DNA from 3 places in the Latilactobacillus parafuchuensis genome. Region 3 is predicted to be linked to each of the others. Evidence: predicted binding sites of a transcription regulator. Region 3 holds the regulator's gene; each other region holds the start of a gene.
The links. Region 3 encodes HrcA, which represses chaperone genes, less so after heat shock. Its sites were predicted from a motif close to TTAGCACTCNNNNNNNNNGAGTGCTAA; they were not measured.
Positions count from the first base shown of each region.

Region 1: the regulator HrcA is predicted to act here: its motif matches at 1,970-1,996, upstream of groES (co-chaperone GroES).
Region 2: the regulator HrcA is predicted to act here: its motif matches at 4,362-4,388, upstream of ACVPPQ_RS04390 (Hsp20/alpha crystallin family protein).

Region 1 is NZ_CM143875.1:467,320-473,016, reverse strand. It holds gene ACVPPQ_RS02645 (ABC-F family ATP-binding cassette domain-containing protein) at 1-307, opposite strand, end outside; gene ACVPPQ_RS02640 (redox-sensing transcriptional repressor Rex) at 505-1,155, shown strand; gene ACVPPQ_RS02635 (lysostaphin resistance A-like protein) at 1,222-1,854, opposite strand; gene groES (co-chaperone GroES) at 2,024-2,308, shown strand; gene groL (chaperonin GroEL) at 2,355-3,983, shown strand; gene ACVPPQ_RS02620 (C40 family peptidase) at 4,308-5,333, shown strand; partial or broken gene ACVPPQ_RS02615 (APC family permease) at 5,547-5,697, shown strand, end outside.
Region 2 is NZ_CM143875.1:849,646-855,342, reverse strand. It holds gene ACVPPQ_RS04420 (class I SAM-dependent methyltransferase) at 1-780, opposite strand, end outside; gene ACVPPQ_RS04415 (AI-2E family transporter) at 951-1,991, shown strand; gene ACVPPQ_RS04410 (helix-turn-helix domain-containing protein) at 2,032-2,280, opposite strand; gene ACVPPQ_RS04405 (helix-turn-helix domain-containing protein) at 2,454-2,651, shown strand; gene arsC (arsenate reductase (thioredoxin)) at 2,735-3,154, shown strand; gene ACVPPQ_RS04395 (D-alanine--D-alanine ligase family protein) at 3,211-4,263, opposite strand; gene ACVPPQ_RS04390 (Hsp20/alpha crystallin family protein) at 4,457-4,897, shown strand; gene ACVPPQ_RS04385 (ABC transporter ATP-binding protein) at 5,209-5,697, shown strand, end outside.
Region 3 is NZ_CM143875.1:1,719,513-1,725,209, forward strand. It holds gene hemW (radical SAM family heme chaperone HemW) at 1-164, shown strand, start outside; gene hrcA (heat-inducible transcriptional repressor HrcA) at 680-1,738, shown strand; gene grpE (nucleotide exchange factor GrpE) at 1,753-2,331, shown strand; gene dnaK (molecular chaperone DnaK) at 2,367-4,214, shown strand; gene dnaJ (molecular chaperone DnaJ) at 4,337-5,494, shown strand; gene ACVPPQ_RS08485 (APC family permease) at 5,593-5,697, opposite strand, start outside.

The sequences.
Region 1 (5,697 bases), 1.0 Mb from region 3:
CGTGCATTTGTTGTTCCATTTTGCGTAATGGTTCAAAGATGGTTAGCATTTCAGCGTAAATGGTTCGTTCTGAACTGAGGCCGCTGTCTTGGGCTAAGTAGCCGACTTGGACGTTTTTACCCAGAATGATTTGGCCGTCATCGGGCGTGGTGATGCCGGCAATCATTTTGAGCAATGTTGATTTACCAGCACCGTTGGGGCCGACTAAAGCGACCCGAGCGTGGTCTTGGACTTCTAATTGAGCATTTTTAAATAAGTAATCGCCACCGAAATGGCGCGCAACTTGTTGAACTTGCAGTAATATCACGATAAAAATTCCTTTCGTATAGTGGTTTAAGAAGCTTAAATTTAAGAAATTAGTGGGGCAACTTTACTTATCATAACAGATTTAAAGGTTTGACTGGTGAAATTGTAAATTAATTGCTTTTCACAAGAAAATTCAGTATGATTTCAATAGCGTACAACGCTAAATTTCACAAGCAAAAAATAAATGGAGGTTCCAAAATGGCTGAAAATAAAATTCCAAGAGCCACAGCGAAACGTTTACCTTTATATTATCGCTATTTGAATTTTTTGAATAATGCAGGCACGGCAAAAATTTCATCTACCGAACTATCTGAAGCAGTTAAAGTGGATAGTGCAACGATTCGTCGCGATTTTTCATATTTCGGGGCGTTAGGTAAACGGGGCTATGGTTATGACGTTGAATCATTATTAAACTTTTTTAAGAAGACTTTAAATCAAGACCGTTTAACGAATGTCGCTTTGATTGGGGTGGGTAATTTAGGCCATGCGCTTTTAAATTATAATTTCCGCCAAACCAATAATATTCGGATCAGCGCCGCTTTTGATGTTAAAGAAGAATTAATCGGCACGATTCAAACGGGTGTACCGGTTTACCCAATGGCCGAAATGGTTCAAGAATTAAAAAACCAACAAATTGAAATCGTAATTTTAACGGTGCCAATTGATGTCGCTCAAAAAGTCACTGACGATTTGGTCGAAGCCGGGATTAAAGGCATCATGAACTTTACACCGATTCGAATTTCAGTACCCAAGGGGATTCGGATTCAAAACGTTGATTTGGCCAAGGAATTACAAACTTTAATTTATTTCTTAGACAATTATAACGACGAAACCAAAACAGAACAATAGTCGCCTTTAAAATAGCGTTTAAACAAGTTATCCAGCATTAGATAGCTTGCTTAGACGCTATTTTTTTTAACGGAATAGATAGGTTAGCGTCACGAGTAGATTCATACCAGCGTGGCTGATGATGGTCGTGTATAGTGAACCAGTCTTGCGGTAGAGCCAGCATAGAAACAAACCAATGGCTGCGTAGATAATCAGATGACCGTCTTGGTGCAGTAAACTAAATAATAAGCTAGAAATTAAAGCAGCCCAAAGCGGGTTAATGGTGCCGGCCAAACCGCCGAAGATGGCACCGCGAAAAACAATTTCTTCCATCACGGGTGCGGCAATCGTGACGGCTAAAATGAGCCACGGTTGTTGGCGCATCGCGGTCATCAACGTAATCGTGTTTAACGAGTTAGCCGAATTCTTAAAAATTAGATGATCCACAATTCCGGCGAGCACTTGGACCAGTAAGGTTAGGAGAATCCCACAAATTCCCCACATAATGCCTTTTTTGAGTGGTAATGGTTGGTGTTCTAATGAATTGATTGGGCGGTGCTGATTGAATAGTAACAACCCAATCGCACCAATCAAGTCAAAGACAGTTGTTAATAAGAAAATTTGCGGTGTTAGCTTGAAAAGTTGCGCACAAGCACTCGGTAAGACGAGCACGATTAAATAAGTTAAAATAATTCTAAAATTTTGTTTGTATAAAGTCATCACGTATCTCCTCAAAGGTTGATGTGACAATAGTTTAGCGTATTAGCACTCGAAATGCAAAGTGCCAGCAAAATACTTGCAATGTTCTGAAAAAATGCTATGATAAAAAATGTAATTAGCACTTGAATTACGAGAGTGCTAAAAAGAAAAAGTGATGGAGGGATTTTAAGTGTTAAAACCATTAGAAGATCGCGTGATTATCGCAGTTAAAGACGAAGAAGAACAAACCGTTGGTGGGATTGTGTTAGCCAGCAATGCGAAACAAAAACCACAAACTGGTAAAGTTGTTGCAGTCGGTGAAGGAACCTTTACTAATGACGGCCAAAGAATACCGTTATCCGTCAAAGTGGATGATGAAGTCCTCTATGATAAATATGCTGGCTCAGAAGTGGACTATGCCGGCGCTTCATATTTAGTTTTACATGCTAAAGATATCATGGCAATTGTTGAATAAATCAAATATAAATCGTTACAAAAATATTTAATGAGGTGAAATAATTATGGCAAAAGAACTTAAATTTTCAGAAGATGCTCGTTCAAAAATGTTAGCGGGTGTTGATCAATTAGCAAATACCGTTAAAACAACTTTAGGACCTAAAGGCCGCAACGTCGTTTTGGAAAAAGCGTACGGTTCACCTGAAATTACCAATGATGGTGTCACAATCGCTAAAGCCATCGAATTGGAAGATCATTTCGAAAATATGGGCGCTAAATTGGTTGCAGAAGTTGCTTCTAAAACCAACGATATCGCTGGTGATGGGACAACTACGGCCACCGTTTTAGCCCAAGCGATTATTCGCGAAGGCATGAAGAACGTGACTGCCGGCGCTAATCCTGTTGGCATCCGTCGTGGGATTGAACTAGCCACTAAAACAGCGGTTAAAAAATTACACGAAATTTCACATCCCGTTGAAAGTAAAGAAGCTATTGCCCAAGTAGCGGCTGTCTCATCTGATAATAAAGAAACTGGACAGTTAATCGCCGATGCCATGGAAAAAGTCGGTAACGACGGTGTCATCACGGTTGAAGAATCAAAAGGGATTGACACTGAATTAAGCGTCGTTGAAGGGATGCAATTCGATCGTGGTTATTTATCACAATATATGGTGACTGATAACGACAAGATGGAAGCCGATCTCGACAACCCATACATCTTAATTACAGATAAGAAGATTTCTAACATTCAAGATGTTTTACCATTATTACAATCAATCGTTCAAGAAGGCAAAGCGCTATTAATCATCGCTGACGATGTTGATGGTGAAGCTTTACCAACCCTTGTTTTGAATAAGATTCGTGGGACGTTCAACGTTGTTGCGGTTAAAGCCCCTGGTTTTGGCGATCGTCGCAAGGAACAACTTGAAGATATCGCAACCTTAACGGGTGCAACGGTTATTACCAGTGATTTAGGCCTTGAATTGAAAGAAACAACTATCGATCAATTAGGGACTGCTGGTAAAGTGACAATTACAAAAGATAATACAACCATCGTTGAAGGTGCTGGCAGCAAATCAGCCATTGCTGAACGGGTTGAAAACATCAAGAAACAAGTCGCTGAAACCACTTCTGATTTTGATCGCGAAAAATTACAAGAACGTTTAGCTAAATTAGCTGGCGGCGTCGCAGTCATCAAAGTTGGGGCTGCTACTGAAACTGAATTGAAAGAACGGAAATACCGGATTGAAGACGCCTTAAACGCAACGCGCGCAGCCGTTGAAGAAGGTTATGTTGCCGGTGGCGGAACGGCTTTAATCGACGTCATGAGCAGTGTTGTAGCCTTAAAAGAAGAAGGCGACGTTCAAACTGGGATTAATATCGTATTACGTTCACTTGAAGAACCTGTTCGTCAAATTGCAACCAACGCAGGCCTTGAAGGTTCAGTGATTGTTGAAAAAGTGAAATCTCAAGACACTGAAATCGGCTATAACGCCGCTAACGGTAATTGGGAAAATATGATTGAAGCCGGAATCTTAGACCCAACTAAGGTCACGCGTTCAGCATTACAAAATGCAGCCAGTGTTGCCGCATTAATGTTAACAACGGAAGCAGTCGTGGCTGACAAACCAGAAGACCACCCAGCAGCACCAGCCGGTGGCATGGACCCATCAGCAATGGGCGGAATGATGTAGAGTGCTGACTCAGCCGTTTAGCTTCTGAGTATAGCCTAAAATAAAAGCTTATGGCCTGAACTTTGGTCATAAGCTTTTATTTGTAGCTAGACGGAAGAAGTTGGCTGAGGAGGTACGTTTTAAAGCCGAGCATTAGCACCCACGGCAACTTCTGAGTATAACTTAGGAAATAAGGTGGTGACGATTTTAGTCACCACCTTATTTTTATGATCAAACGAAAAATATGAATCATTTTAACGTATATCATAAGTGAGGGACAATGAGTCGTAAACCCTATTAATTATTTAAATATTGAGTATAATGAACGTGGGGAGTGATATTAGAATGATTAAAAAAATAATGAGCGGCATGGTGACACTATTGATGATGGGCCTATTTTTAAGTGGTCATTCTGAGGTAGTTAATGCAACACCAGTTGAGACGCAAGTCGCAATCAAGACGGCGCAGACTGGTTTATCTAAGCTCAATAATAATATTAGTAATTTAACGGTGACCGCCGAGCAATTGAAAACACAAATGGCGGCCAAACAAACGCAAATAACAGCAACTCAAGCGACATTGGATCAAACGAATACCGCTTATGAGAAACAAGTTAAGTTAATCGAAGGCAACTTACAACAACTGCAAGCCAAAGACAGTAGTTTTAATATAGCGATGCTAGACAGTTTATTAGACAGTCGCAACCTTGGCGACTTGTTCCAAAAAGGCGCGATTATGGATCGGTTAATGAACGCCAAAGTTTCAAACGCAACGGAAACAGAAGACCTTGCTAAGCAGGTCACGAAACAGAAACAAACCTTAGAAAGTCAACAAACCAAACTAAATGAACTAGCAAAAACCAACACCGAGACTTTGAAAACGTTGAATCAACAAAAAAAGGCGGCTAATACGCAACTTAAGCAATTGCAGGCAAAGTATAAGACAGAGTTAGCGGCTCAAGCTGCTGCGGCTAAGGCGGCCAGTAAAGTGGGTTTAGCGGCTGCTACTGGTAATCCGGCAATTAGCAATAACGTAATTGTCAAAACCACTCTGAAATATATTGGCGTTCCTTACGTTTGGGGTGGGACATCACCGAAAGGTTTTGACTGTTCGGGGTTGGTGCAATACGTCTTTGCCCAAAATGGACAGCAACTACCACGGACCTCACAAGAACAAAGTAAATTGGGGAAAAATGTTGCTTTGAAAGATTTAAAGCCGACCGATTTACTCTTTTGGGGTGGTGTCGGGACTGCCCACCATGTTGCGATTTATATCGGTAATGGTTACTTTATTCAAGCGCCCCAACCGGGGGATCACGTTCGCGTGACTAAGTTAACGGATTACGCACCAGATTTTGCACGACGGCTATAAGATGAGAATCCACTAAGAGCGATTAGTTCGATTGTAAATTTTGGTAGTAATTTGAAAATAATTGTAGTAGAATACCTTGTGTTTGATTAATCGGCTATTATTATTTTTTTAGAACAATTTATTTTCAAAAGTCACCGTGTGAAATGGTAACATGCGATTATCACACGAGGGCTTTTTATGTTAAGAAATATGACTTAGAGGAGCTAGTTTGTTATGCAACAGTTAAAACGTTTTTTTATCGGGAAACCGCTAAAAACTTCAGATGAAGGTGATCAAAAATTAGGGCGATTCAAGGCTCTGGCTTTATTATCTTCAGACGCTTTATCATCCGTCGCCTACGGACCAGAACAAATTGTGGTGGTTT
Region 2 (5,697 bases), 870 kb from region 3:
AGCGACGTCTTGGAAATATTCGCCGAGATTTTCTTGGCCAACGTGTTCGAACATCCCAACACTGGCAATGTAATCGAATGGGGCGTGTTTTAATTCACGATAATCGATCAATTGGACTTCAGCGACATCGCTAAGCCCTTCGTCAATGATGCGTTTAGCGACAAAATCGTATTGTTCTTGGCTCAATGTAATGCCAACGACTCTTAGATGGTATTCCTTAGCCGCCGTTAACATCAGCGTGCCCCAACCGCAACCGATATCTAAAAATGTCCGGCCGGGTTGTGGATTGAGTTTACGTAAAATGTGGTGGACCTTATTCAGTTGCGCAGTTTCCAAACTATCATTCTTATTTTCAAAATAGGCACATGAATAAGTCATGCTTTGATCGAGCCATAGTTGGTAGAAATCATTGCCTAAATCATAATGACTTTGGATATCTTTCTTGCTGGCTTTTTCTGAATGGGATTGTTTAGGTAAGAAGTGAATATAGTTGCGATTACGCATAAAGCTGTCAGCGCTATTGTAAGCCGCTGTCATCAATTCTTGTAAAGGTGCAGCATTCTTCCCTGTAACCTCCAGTTCACCAGCCATATAGGCCTCACCGAGTGCGAGTGAAGCGTTGCTTGATAATTGTTTGATGGGAATTGCTTTTTTAAAAGTAATTGCTATTTCAGGCTCCCCAGAACCATACGTTTCAGTTGTACCGTCCCAATAGTTAACGATAATTGGGAAAGTAAAGGAGTGTTGTAGTAGTTTCTTATAAAAAGTTTTTTCTAACATTCCGAAAATCCTTTCTAGTTTAAAAATTTAAAATACCAAACAAGTATACGACTATTTAATAAATAATGTAAGTAAAAGTCGTTAGGTACCGTAGCTTTAAATACTCAAAACCACAAAAGTGTTGTAGAATAGATGGATTGAGTATGTAATTGGGCATAGGAGGAAAGTGTGTGACTTTATATCAAAAATTTATCGCGAATCAACAGTTGCGAAAAACCACTGTCTTATTAATTCTGATCGGGTTAATCTACGTGGCGCGACCAATGATGAATATTATTTTATTAACCTTTATCTTTACGTTTTTAGTGACGCAATTAGTGCGTAAGATTCAAACTTATGTCAAAATTCCATCGGCAGCGGTGGTGGTACCACTCTATATTTTAATTATCTTTTTAGTTTACTTGGCCGTCACGATTTATGTGCCCCAAATTGCGAAACAAACGATTAAACTGGGTGAGAGTGTCTATAAGTTCTACCAAAGTCCGTCGTTTGATGCGAATAAGTTCATGCAAATCATCAGTGATTACATGAAACAATTTAATTTAACCGAGCAGTTGAAAAATGGTGTGACGACGATCGTCAATTACATCACCGGCATTGGGACGATGGGTGTGACGATTGTCCTATCGTTCATCTTAAGTTTCTTCTACACGATTGAACTGAACCAACTCAGTCAATTCGGTCAACTCTTTTTGAAAAGTACTTATGGCTGGTTCTTTCAAGACATTTATTATTTCGCTAAAAAGTTCGTCAATACGTTTGGCGTGGTGATTGAAGCGCAACTCTTCATCGCGGTGGTCAATACGGTTCTGACGACGATCACGTTAACCATTATGAAAATGCCGAATGTGCCAAGTTTGGCGATTATGATCTTCTTATTGTCGATGATTCCGGTTGCCGGTGTGATTATCTCGTGTGTACCGCTGTGTATCATCGCCTTTTCAGTCGGTGGGATTCAATTTGTCGCGTATATCTTAATCATGATTGTCGCGATTCATACGTTAGAAACTTACGTCTTGAATCCAAGGTTTATGTCGAGCAAGACTCAATTACCAATCTTCTTCACGTTTGTAATCTTGTTTGCGGCTGAACGGTTCTTAGGGACGTGGGGCTTAATTGTGGGAATTCCAATTTTTACGTTCTTCTTAGATATTCTAGGGGTCAAAACGATTGGCAAGCAAAACCAACCGACTGACATTAAAATTGAATAGTAACAATCAAAAATCGGTTAAACGCTGCTTATGCTTGCGTTTAACCGATTTTTTTGGGTGCTGATTGGCGATGGCTATCCGCGACGGTGGTTGCCAGTTGATTCAAGTCGATTTGTAGTTCGGTCGCCACGATAAAGAGTGTTTTTAATGCTGGAGCGGCGCCTTTTTCCCAGCGATAAATCATCGAGCTGCTGACTTTAATCTGATAATTTGCGGTTAACTGGTCGGCGAGTTGTTGCATCGTTAAGTTTAGCGCAAGCCGTTTGTCGTGCAATAATTGGCCAAACATTAAATTCACCTTCTTCTAGAATTAAAAATAATTAGATAACATTAATTATATGACAAAATACGTCAAAAAGTTATCATTTTCCTATAAAAAGTCGAATTGACAAGTTTATGGAGATGACGTAACATTCCTAATGTGGAACAAAATGTATCAATATTCTTTTGGGGGTGCCAACTTTGGCAGAGAAGTTATTTGTTTTATCAGGTTATTTGAAGAGTCATGATTTAAAACAACAAGTCGTCGCCGATGTGCTAGGGAAGACATTAACGACGGCTAATCGGAAGATTCGTGGTAAGATTCCGTTTACGGTGAAAGAAATTCAGTCGTTACATGATGAACTTGATATTCCAATCTCAGTTTTTTTTGATAAATAAGCTAAAAGGTCAATTCGCAATTCGGATTGGCCTTTTGTGTTGTATAATGATTATCCAATCTAAATTGAAATGAGGTCGTTAAGATGCCCCAAATTTATTTTTTATGTACGGGTAATTCCTGTCGGAGCCAGATGGCGGAAGGTTTTGGTAAAACCTTGCTAGGGCCTGATTGGCAAGTGGCGAGTGCCGGAATTGAAACGCACGGTTTAAACCCGGTTGCTGTTCAAGTAATGGCCGAAAAAGACATCGATATTTCAACTCAGCAATCGCAGTTAATCGACAATGATTATTTACAAAGTTGTGATTTAGTCGTGACGTTATGTGGTGATGCGCGTGATAAGTGTCCGATGACGCCCCCTAATATCCAACGGATTCATTGGCCGTTGCCGGATCCAGCCGCTTTTGACGGGGATGATGAGGCTAAATTAAACCAATTTAGAAGTGTGCGCGACCAAATTGAAACAGCAATCAGTCATTTAAGCAAACAAAAAGACGGCCAATAAGGTCGCCTTTTTGTTTGATAACGTGCTTTTGGGTTGCTAGCCGCAACTCAACACACTTATTTATTTTTCAATAATTCTAATTTACCGTTAACGATCATTTCACAGAGGTCGGGGTAACTAATCCCAACAACTTCGGCTTCTTGCGGAATTAATGATAAGGGGGTCATACCAGGTAACGTGTTACCTTCGATGACGAACAACCCATTTTCAGGACTCCAGAAGAAATCAATCCGTGCGTAATTTGTGAGGCCAAGTGCTTGCATCGCATCTAGCGCCATTTGTTTCATCGCATCGTGGACATCATCCGGTAAATCGTTCGGTGGTGTGATGAATTGTGTTGTGTTACCTGTCACGAATTTATGTTCAAAGTCGTACCAACCGTCGTTAACGACGATTTCGATGGCGGGTAATGGTTGGCCATTAACGACGCCTAATGAGAATTCGCGACCTTTAATGAATTCTTCAATTAAAGCAGTCGTGTCAAAACGGAGTGCATCTTCAACGGCTGGTTTTAATTCGCCTTCATTGTGGACGATGTGGGTGCCGACACTTGACCCACCGTTACTAGGTTTAACGACAACGGGGTATTCAAATGGGACCGCTGGAATCGCTTGGTTCCGATAAGCGGCTACGAAACGGGCCGTTGGAATTTGATTATAAAGTAAAATTTCTTTTGAAACTTTTTTGTCCATTGTGACACCAGCGGCTAATGTATCGCTACCGGTATAAGGAATACCAAAGAGATTGAGGACCGCTTGAACCTTACCATCTTCACCATCGCCACCATGCAATGCGAGAAAAACGATATCAGCAGTTTTACAAATTTCTAAGACATTGGGGCCGAACAATTGCGTCGTGCCATCCGTGCGTAACTTGTTGATGTCGTCGTCCGTTAAGACGGCATCGCTGATGTCATAGTCTTTTTCAATGGGATCTGATGAATACAAATCGTCGATTGAATCAACGGCTTGCAAATCGTCACCTAAGAAAAGATCGACAAAAGCAACATCGTGGCCTTTCGTTTGTAATGCGTGCGTAATTTTATGGCCTGACGTTAGTGAAACGTTGCGTTCAGTACTGCGACCGCCCGCTAAAACAACAATTTTCATATGAGTCTACCTCCGAATATTTTTGGAACCTTAAGTATAGCATACATGCGATTAGTGGGGTATCAAAATGAGTTGGATAGGCGCAAAAAAACGCAAAATTAGCACTCGAATATCAAGAGTGCTAATTTCTCGAATTTTCAGAAATACGCCTTATAATAGACTTGTAATCAAATAAAGAAAGGAAGTTTTAGAGATGGCAAACGAATTAATGGATCGTCGTCAAGATTGGCTAGATAGTTTAGTTGGGGATGACTTTTTCAAGAACTTTGGTAAACAATTCTTTGCAATGTCGCCTGAAACTGACAACATGATGCAGACCGACGTCAAAGAAACAGATCAAGCTTACCAATTGACTGTTGATTTACCGGGGTTAGAGAAGAAAGATATTCATGTCGATTATCAAAATGAGACGTTGAAGATTAGTGCGAAACGGGATAGTTTTGATGATCATAGTGATGCGGATGGCAATGTCGTCCAAAGTGAACGGCATTACGGCCGTTTCAGTCGGCAGTTCTATTTACCAGCAGTTGATCGCACCAAGATTAGTGCGAAATACGACAATGGTGTTTTAAACTTAGAATTGCCAAAGCAAGCTGAACAAGCAACCGCGGCTAATCGAATTGAAATTCAATAGTTAATCAAATAAAAGACGAGTTTATGCCAGTAATTTGGCATAAACCCGTCTTTTTTAATGCTGATTGTCGGTATCTTGAGCGCGAAACATTTAGTTGTAGTGTTCCTCATCTTCTTAAATGTTATTCATCAAATCCGCCAAGTTAAATGTAAATCCTACTCAGTCAATTAGCAAAGCAACTCGTTGCTGTCAATCGACATTAAATGATGCATAAAGGTCTTTGGTAACAACGATTAACGGTTGATAAGGGTGTGATTTTCCCGGGGAATATTGTATAGTTAATGTGATTAAGATATTAGGGGGTAGGGACAGTGCTGACACTTTCACATTTATCAAAAAGTTTTGGGGCGATGAAGGCGGTCGATGACGTTTCATTTACGGTTCAACCGGGTGAAATTTTAGGATTAATCGGTCAAAATGGGGCTGGCAAAACGACGACTTTCAGAATGATTTTGAATTTTATGACACCCGATCAAGGGACAATTTTGTGGAAAGGCCACGCGTTCACTAGTCGCGATTACGATCAATTGGGTTATTTACCTGAAGAACGTGGCTTGTACCCAAAGATGACGGTTGAACAACAAATTTTATATTTTGCACAATTGCGGGGCTGTAAAACGGTCGACGTTAAACCGCGGATTGATGACTGGTTAGCGCGGTTTGCCGTTAAGGGCAAACGGACCGATAAAATTAAAGATCTATCAAAAGGCAATCAACAAAAAGTACAGTTGATTGCGACTTTAATTCATGAACCAGCCCTAATCATTTTAGACGAACCGTTTAGTGGTCTCGATCCGGTC
Region 3 (5,697 bases):
AAGAAAAATTCAAAATGCCACTCCAAGCCGTTTACGGTGATACCGTAGCCACGCAGATTGCGAAAGGTTATTTAAAACAAGAAGGCGACTGGTTACGCCTAACGGAATCCGGCAAGTTCCTAGGCAACGAAGTCTTCCAAGAATTTCTGTTAGACGAATACTAAGTGCTGAACAAGCCGATAAGCTTCTGAGTATAGCTTAATATCGCGGATTATGACGGTTTATGTCATGATTCGTGATATGTTGCTAGACGGAAGAAGCTGGCTTGAGAAGCACGTTAAAGAAACGAAGTGCTGGTTCGAACTGGTCAGACTTTGAGGATTAACCTAAAAGCGATAATTATGGGTGTTTTTACCCATAATTGTTGCTTTGTAGTTAACCGGAAAAGGCTAGTTCGGGAAGCACGTTAAGGAAAATAAGCGCTAGTTCGAGCTGCTCAGATTTTGAACATTAACCGAAGCTAGATGCAAAAAGGCTGTTCAACCAAATCATTTTGGTTGAACAGCCTCTTTGTTTGGCATCGCTCTGACTGGAGACTGGTCGCCTATCAGCCTCAAGACCGATTTTGCTGAAAATGGTAAAAAAAGCGGTCCGATTCTTGACTTTATTTGACGTTCTTGCTATATTAATACTTGTAATTAGCACTCGTAATAATCAAGTGCTAAAAAGAGGTGATAACATGCTGACCGAAAGACAATTAATGATTCTTAAAGAAATTATTCGTCTTTTTACCGAGAGTGGTCAGCCGGTGGGTTCTAAAAAGTTAATGGCAGAATTACCAATGCACGTCAGTTCGGCAACGATTCGGAATGACATGGCTGATTTGGAGAGTGTCGGGTTGATTGAAAAAACCCATTCTTCTTCCGGTCGAGTGCCTTCGATGAAGGGGTATCGTTATTATCTAGATCACCTGATTCAACCGGCAACGCTCAATCCAATTGATGTCGCGACGGTGCAACAATCGTTTGGTCATCGTTATCATAAGATTGATGAAATTGTGTCCCAATCAGCGAATATTTTATCCAACCTAACCAGCTACACGGCGATTACGTTAGGCCCGGAAGTCGCTGAGATTCGTTTAACCGGTTTTCGATTGGTACCGCTCAGTAATCACCAGGTGATGGCGATTATTGTCACGAGTGCCGGGACGGTTGATAATCAAGTCTTCTCGATTTCGCAACATATTTCGGGAGACGAGCTTGAAAAGGCGATTCGGATTATCAACGAACATCTGGTCGGTCTACCGTTAACGGTGGTCAGTCAGAAGTTGAAGACGGAAGTCCCCGCACTGTTAACGCAGTACATGGCTTCCCCAGGTGGTTTCTTGAATATCTTCGATGATGTTTTGAAACAAGCCTCTCAGGAACGGTTATACGTTGGTGGACAGATGAATTTGTTGAACTTCTCGCAGTTTGCGGATGTTGATCAACTGAAGTCAATCTATAATATCATTAATCAATCAGACGATTTAGCGAAGTTGTTGGATTTGTCACCCGGCAGTGCCAACAATCAGGTTCAAGTCCGATTAGGCGATGAGATGACCAATGAGCTCTTGAAGAATTACAGTCTGATGACTGTCAATTACGATGTTGGCGAACATGGTCAAGGTCTGATTGCTTTATTAGGCCCCACTAGCATGCCTTATTCACGGATGATCGGTTTATTAGACGTCTTCCGTGAAGAATTAGCGAGAAAACTAATTGATTATTACGCCGATTTTGACGATAATCAAACTTAAAGGAGTGTGTTTGTTTGACAGAGCAAGACCAATCAGTAGACGAAACTAAGACACCGGTTGAACCAGCGGAACCAACCACTGAAACACCGGAGCAAGTAGTTGAAACTGATAAGACAGAAGCCACTGAAGAAGTTGTGGAAGATCAACCTTTAGTTGACTTACAAAAGAAGTATGACGATTTAGAAGATAGCTATTTACGCTCACAAGCTGAAATTAAAAATATGCACGCCCGCCATCAAAAAGAACAAGCCAGCTTGTTGAAATATGATGGTCAAGCGTTAGCTAAAGATGTTTTACCTGTTTTAGATAATTTAGAACGGGCCTTAGCAACTGAAGCAACTGATGATAATGGTGAACAACTTAAAAAAGGCGTTCAAATGACTTATGATCACATGCTTAACGCGCTAAAAGACCACGGCGTTCAAGAAATTGAGGCCGCGGGCAAAACCTTTGATCCGACCATTCATCAAGCCGTCCAAACGGTGGCTGTTGAAGGAGATCAAAAAGCAGACACAGTCGTTCAAGTTTTCCAAAAAGGTTATTATTTGAAAGACCGTGTTTTACGCCCAGCAATGGTCGTTGTCGCACAATAATTAATTAAAAAATTTAAAAAAAGAGGGAATTAATAATGAGTAAAGTAATTGGTATTGATTTAGGCACAACAAACTCAGCAGTTGCCGTATTAGAAGGCGGCCAACCAAAGATTATTACAAATCCAGAAGGCGCACGGACAACACCATCTGTCGTTTCATTCAAGAATGGTGAAATCCAAGTTGGTGAAGTGGCTAAACGCCAAGCAATCACTAACCCAGACACAATCGCATCAATCAAACGTCATATCGGCGAAGCTGGTTACAAAGTCACAGTTGGCGATAAGACTTATACACCACAAGAAGTTTCAGCAATGATTCTCCAATACATCAAGAAATTCTCTGAAGATTATCTTGGTGAAGAAGTCACTGAAGCGGTTATTACAGTGCCTGCTTACTTCAATGATTCACAACGTCAAGCGACTAAAGATGCTGGTAAGATTGCCGGTCTTGAAGTTAAACGGATTATCAACGAACCAACAGCTTCAGCTTTAGCTTACGGTTTAGACAAGACTGAACAAGAAGAAAAAGTTTTAGTTTATGACCTTGGTGGTGGTACTTTTGACGTTTCCGTCCTTGAATTAGGCGACGGTGTCTTCCAAGTGCTATCAACAAATGGTGATACACATTTAGGTGGGGATGATTTCGATGACGCCATTATTGCTTGGTTAGTTGAAAAATTCAAAGCTGAAAATGGCATTGATTTATCAAAAGACAAGATGGCTATGCAACGTCTAAAAGATGCTGCTGAAAAAGCTAAAAAAGATTTATCTGGTGTCACAAGCACTCAAATCAGCTTGCCATTTATCTCAGCTGGCGATAACGGCCCAATGCATTTGGAAATGACTTTATCACGTGCTGAATTTGATAAATTAACATCTGACTTAGTTGATCGTACTCGTATTCCTGTTCAAAACGCATTGAAAGATGCTGGTTTAACAGATAATGATATCGACAAAGTTATCTTAAATGGTGGTTCAACTCGGATTCCTGCTGTTCAAGAAGCCGTTAAAAACTGGACTGGCAAAGAACCAGATCATTCAATCAACCCTGACGAAGCCGTTGCAATCGGTGCTGCTGTTCAAGGCGGCGTTATCTCAGGTGATGTGAAGGATGTCGTATTACTTGACGTAACACCTTTATCATTAGGGATTGAAACAATGGGCGGTGTCTTCACTAAATTAATCGACCGGAATACAACGATTCCTACAAGTAAGGCTCAAACATTCTCAACTGCTGCTGACAATCAACCAGCCGTTGATATCCACGTCTTACAGGGTGAACGTCCAATGGCCGCTGATAACAAGACATTAGGTCGTTTCCAATTGACTGATATTCCTGCTGCACCTCGTGGGATCCCTCAAATCGAAGTTAAATTCGATATTGATAAGAACGGGATTGTCAATGTTTCTGCCAAAGATTTAGGCACTAACAAAGAACAAAAAATCACAATCAAGAGTTCATCAGGTCTTTCAGACGACGAAATCGATCGTATGATGAAAGAAGCCCAAGAAAACGAAGAAGCCGATTCAAAACGTAAAGAAGAAGTTGATTTAAAGAACGATGTTGATCAATTAATCTTCCAAACTGATAAGACAATGAAGGAACTTGAAGGCAAAGTTTCAGATGACGAATTACAAAAAGCAAAAGATGCTAAAGAAGAATTAGTCAAAGCACAACAAGAAAACAATCTTGAAGACATGAAGACGAAACGCGATGCATTAAGTGAAATTGTTCAAGAATTGACGGTTAAATTGTATCAACAAGCCCAAGAAGCTCAAAAAGCTGAAGGCGGCGCTGAAGGTGCAGATGCAACCGATGCTAAGACTGATGATAGCACTGTCGATGGGGACTTCGAAGAAGTTCACGATGACGACAAGAAATAATGTACTTTAAAAAAGGCCAAAACCTAGTATGGTCTAGGGCTTTGGCTTTTTTTAAGCCAAAAATTATGCTATTCTTGTTAAGGTAGATTTTACGTGAGTAAGTAAATGAATGGAGGCCCACAATGGCTGATAAAAGAGATTATTACGAAGTCCTAGGCATTTCACGCGATGCCTCGGACGCCGACATTAAAAAGGCTTATCGTAGCCTTTCTAAGAAGTATCACCCAGATATCAATAAGGCCCCAGATGCAGAAGCTAAGTTTAAAGAAGTCACTGAGGCTTATGAGGCCTTGAGTGATCCGCAAAAAAGAGCCGCTTATGATCAATACGGTCATGCTGGTATGGATCAAGGTTTTGGCGGCGGTGGCGCCGGTCAAGGCTTTGGTGGATTCGGTGGCGAACAAGGCTTCGGCGGCGGTGGCTTTGAAGACATCTTTAGCCAATTCTTTGGTGGTGGCGGCGGTGGTCGTCAACAACCGAATGCTCCTCGTCAAGGGTCAGATTTACAATACCGGATGGATTTGAAATTCAAAGAAGCAATTTTTGGGAAAGAAACAAAAGTGTCCTATAATCGCGAAGCAGAATGTCATACCTGTCATGGTTCTGGTGCTAAACCTGGAACGAGCGCGGAGACGTGCCATAAATGTCACGGTGCGGGTCAAATTCAAGTTGAACGCCAAACACCACTTGGTCGTATGATGTCACGCGAAACGTGTGATGTCTGCGGTGGGACTGGTAAAGAAATTAAAGAAAAATGTACCACTTGTCGTGGGACCGGTCGTGAAGACGAACGCCATACCGTTAAAGTGACGGTGCCAGCAGGTGTTGAAGATGGTCAACAAATGCGTCTTCAAGGTCAAGGCGAAGCCGGCACGAACGGTGGCCCTTATGGGGACTTGTTCATCGTTTTCCGGGTTGAACCTAGCAAGGAATTCGAACGGGATGGTGCTCAGATTTATGTCGAAGTGCCAATCACGTTTGCACAAGCCGCTTTAGGCGATGAAATTGAAGTCAATACGGTTCATGGTCCAGTTAAACTGAAGATTCCAAGCGGCACGCAAACCCATACGTCCTTTAGATTACGGGGCAAAGGGGTGCCTAAGTTACACGGTAACGGCAATGGCGATCAAAATGTGACCGTTAAAGTCGTGACACCGGATAACTTAAATGCGAAACAACGTGATGCGCTTAAAGCGTTCGCAGTTGCGAGTGGCGATTCCGTTAATCCGCAAGACAGTAATTTGTTTGATAAGATTCTAAATAAGAAACATAAAAAATAAGCGGTGTCAGTCATCGTTTATTAATGAAGGTCAAATTAAAACCCGTTATTATCCAAGAAATCTGGATAATAACGGGTTTTGTTTTGGTTAGCAATCGATTAGTGTTTTTGACCTTGTTGACTGTGACGATAACCGTAAGTGAAGTAGATGATGAGGCCAATCACGAGCCAAACGGCGAAGACCATCCAAGTCACGGCTTGCAA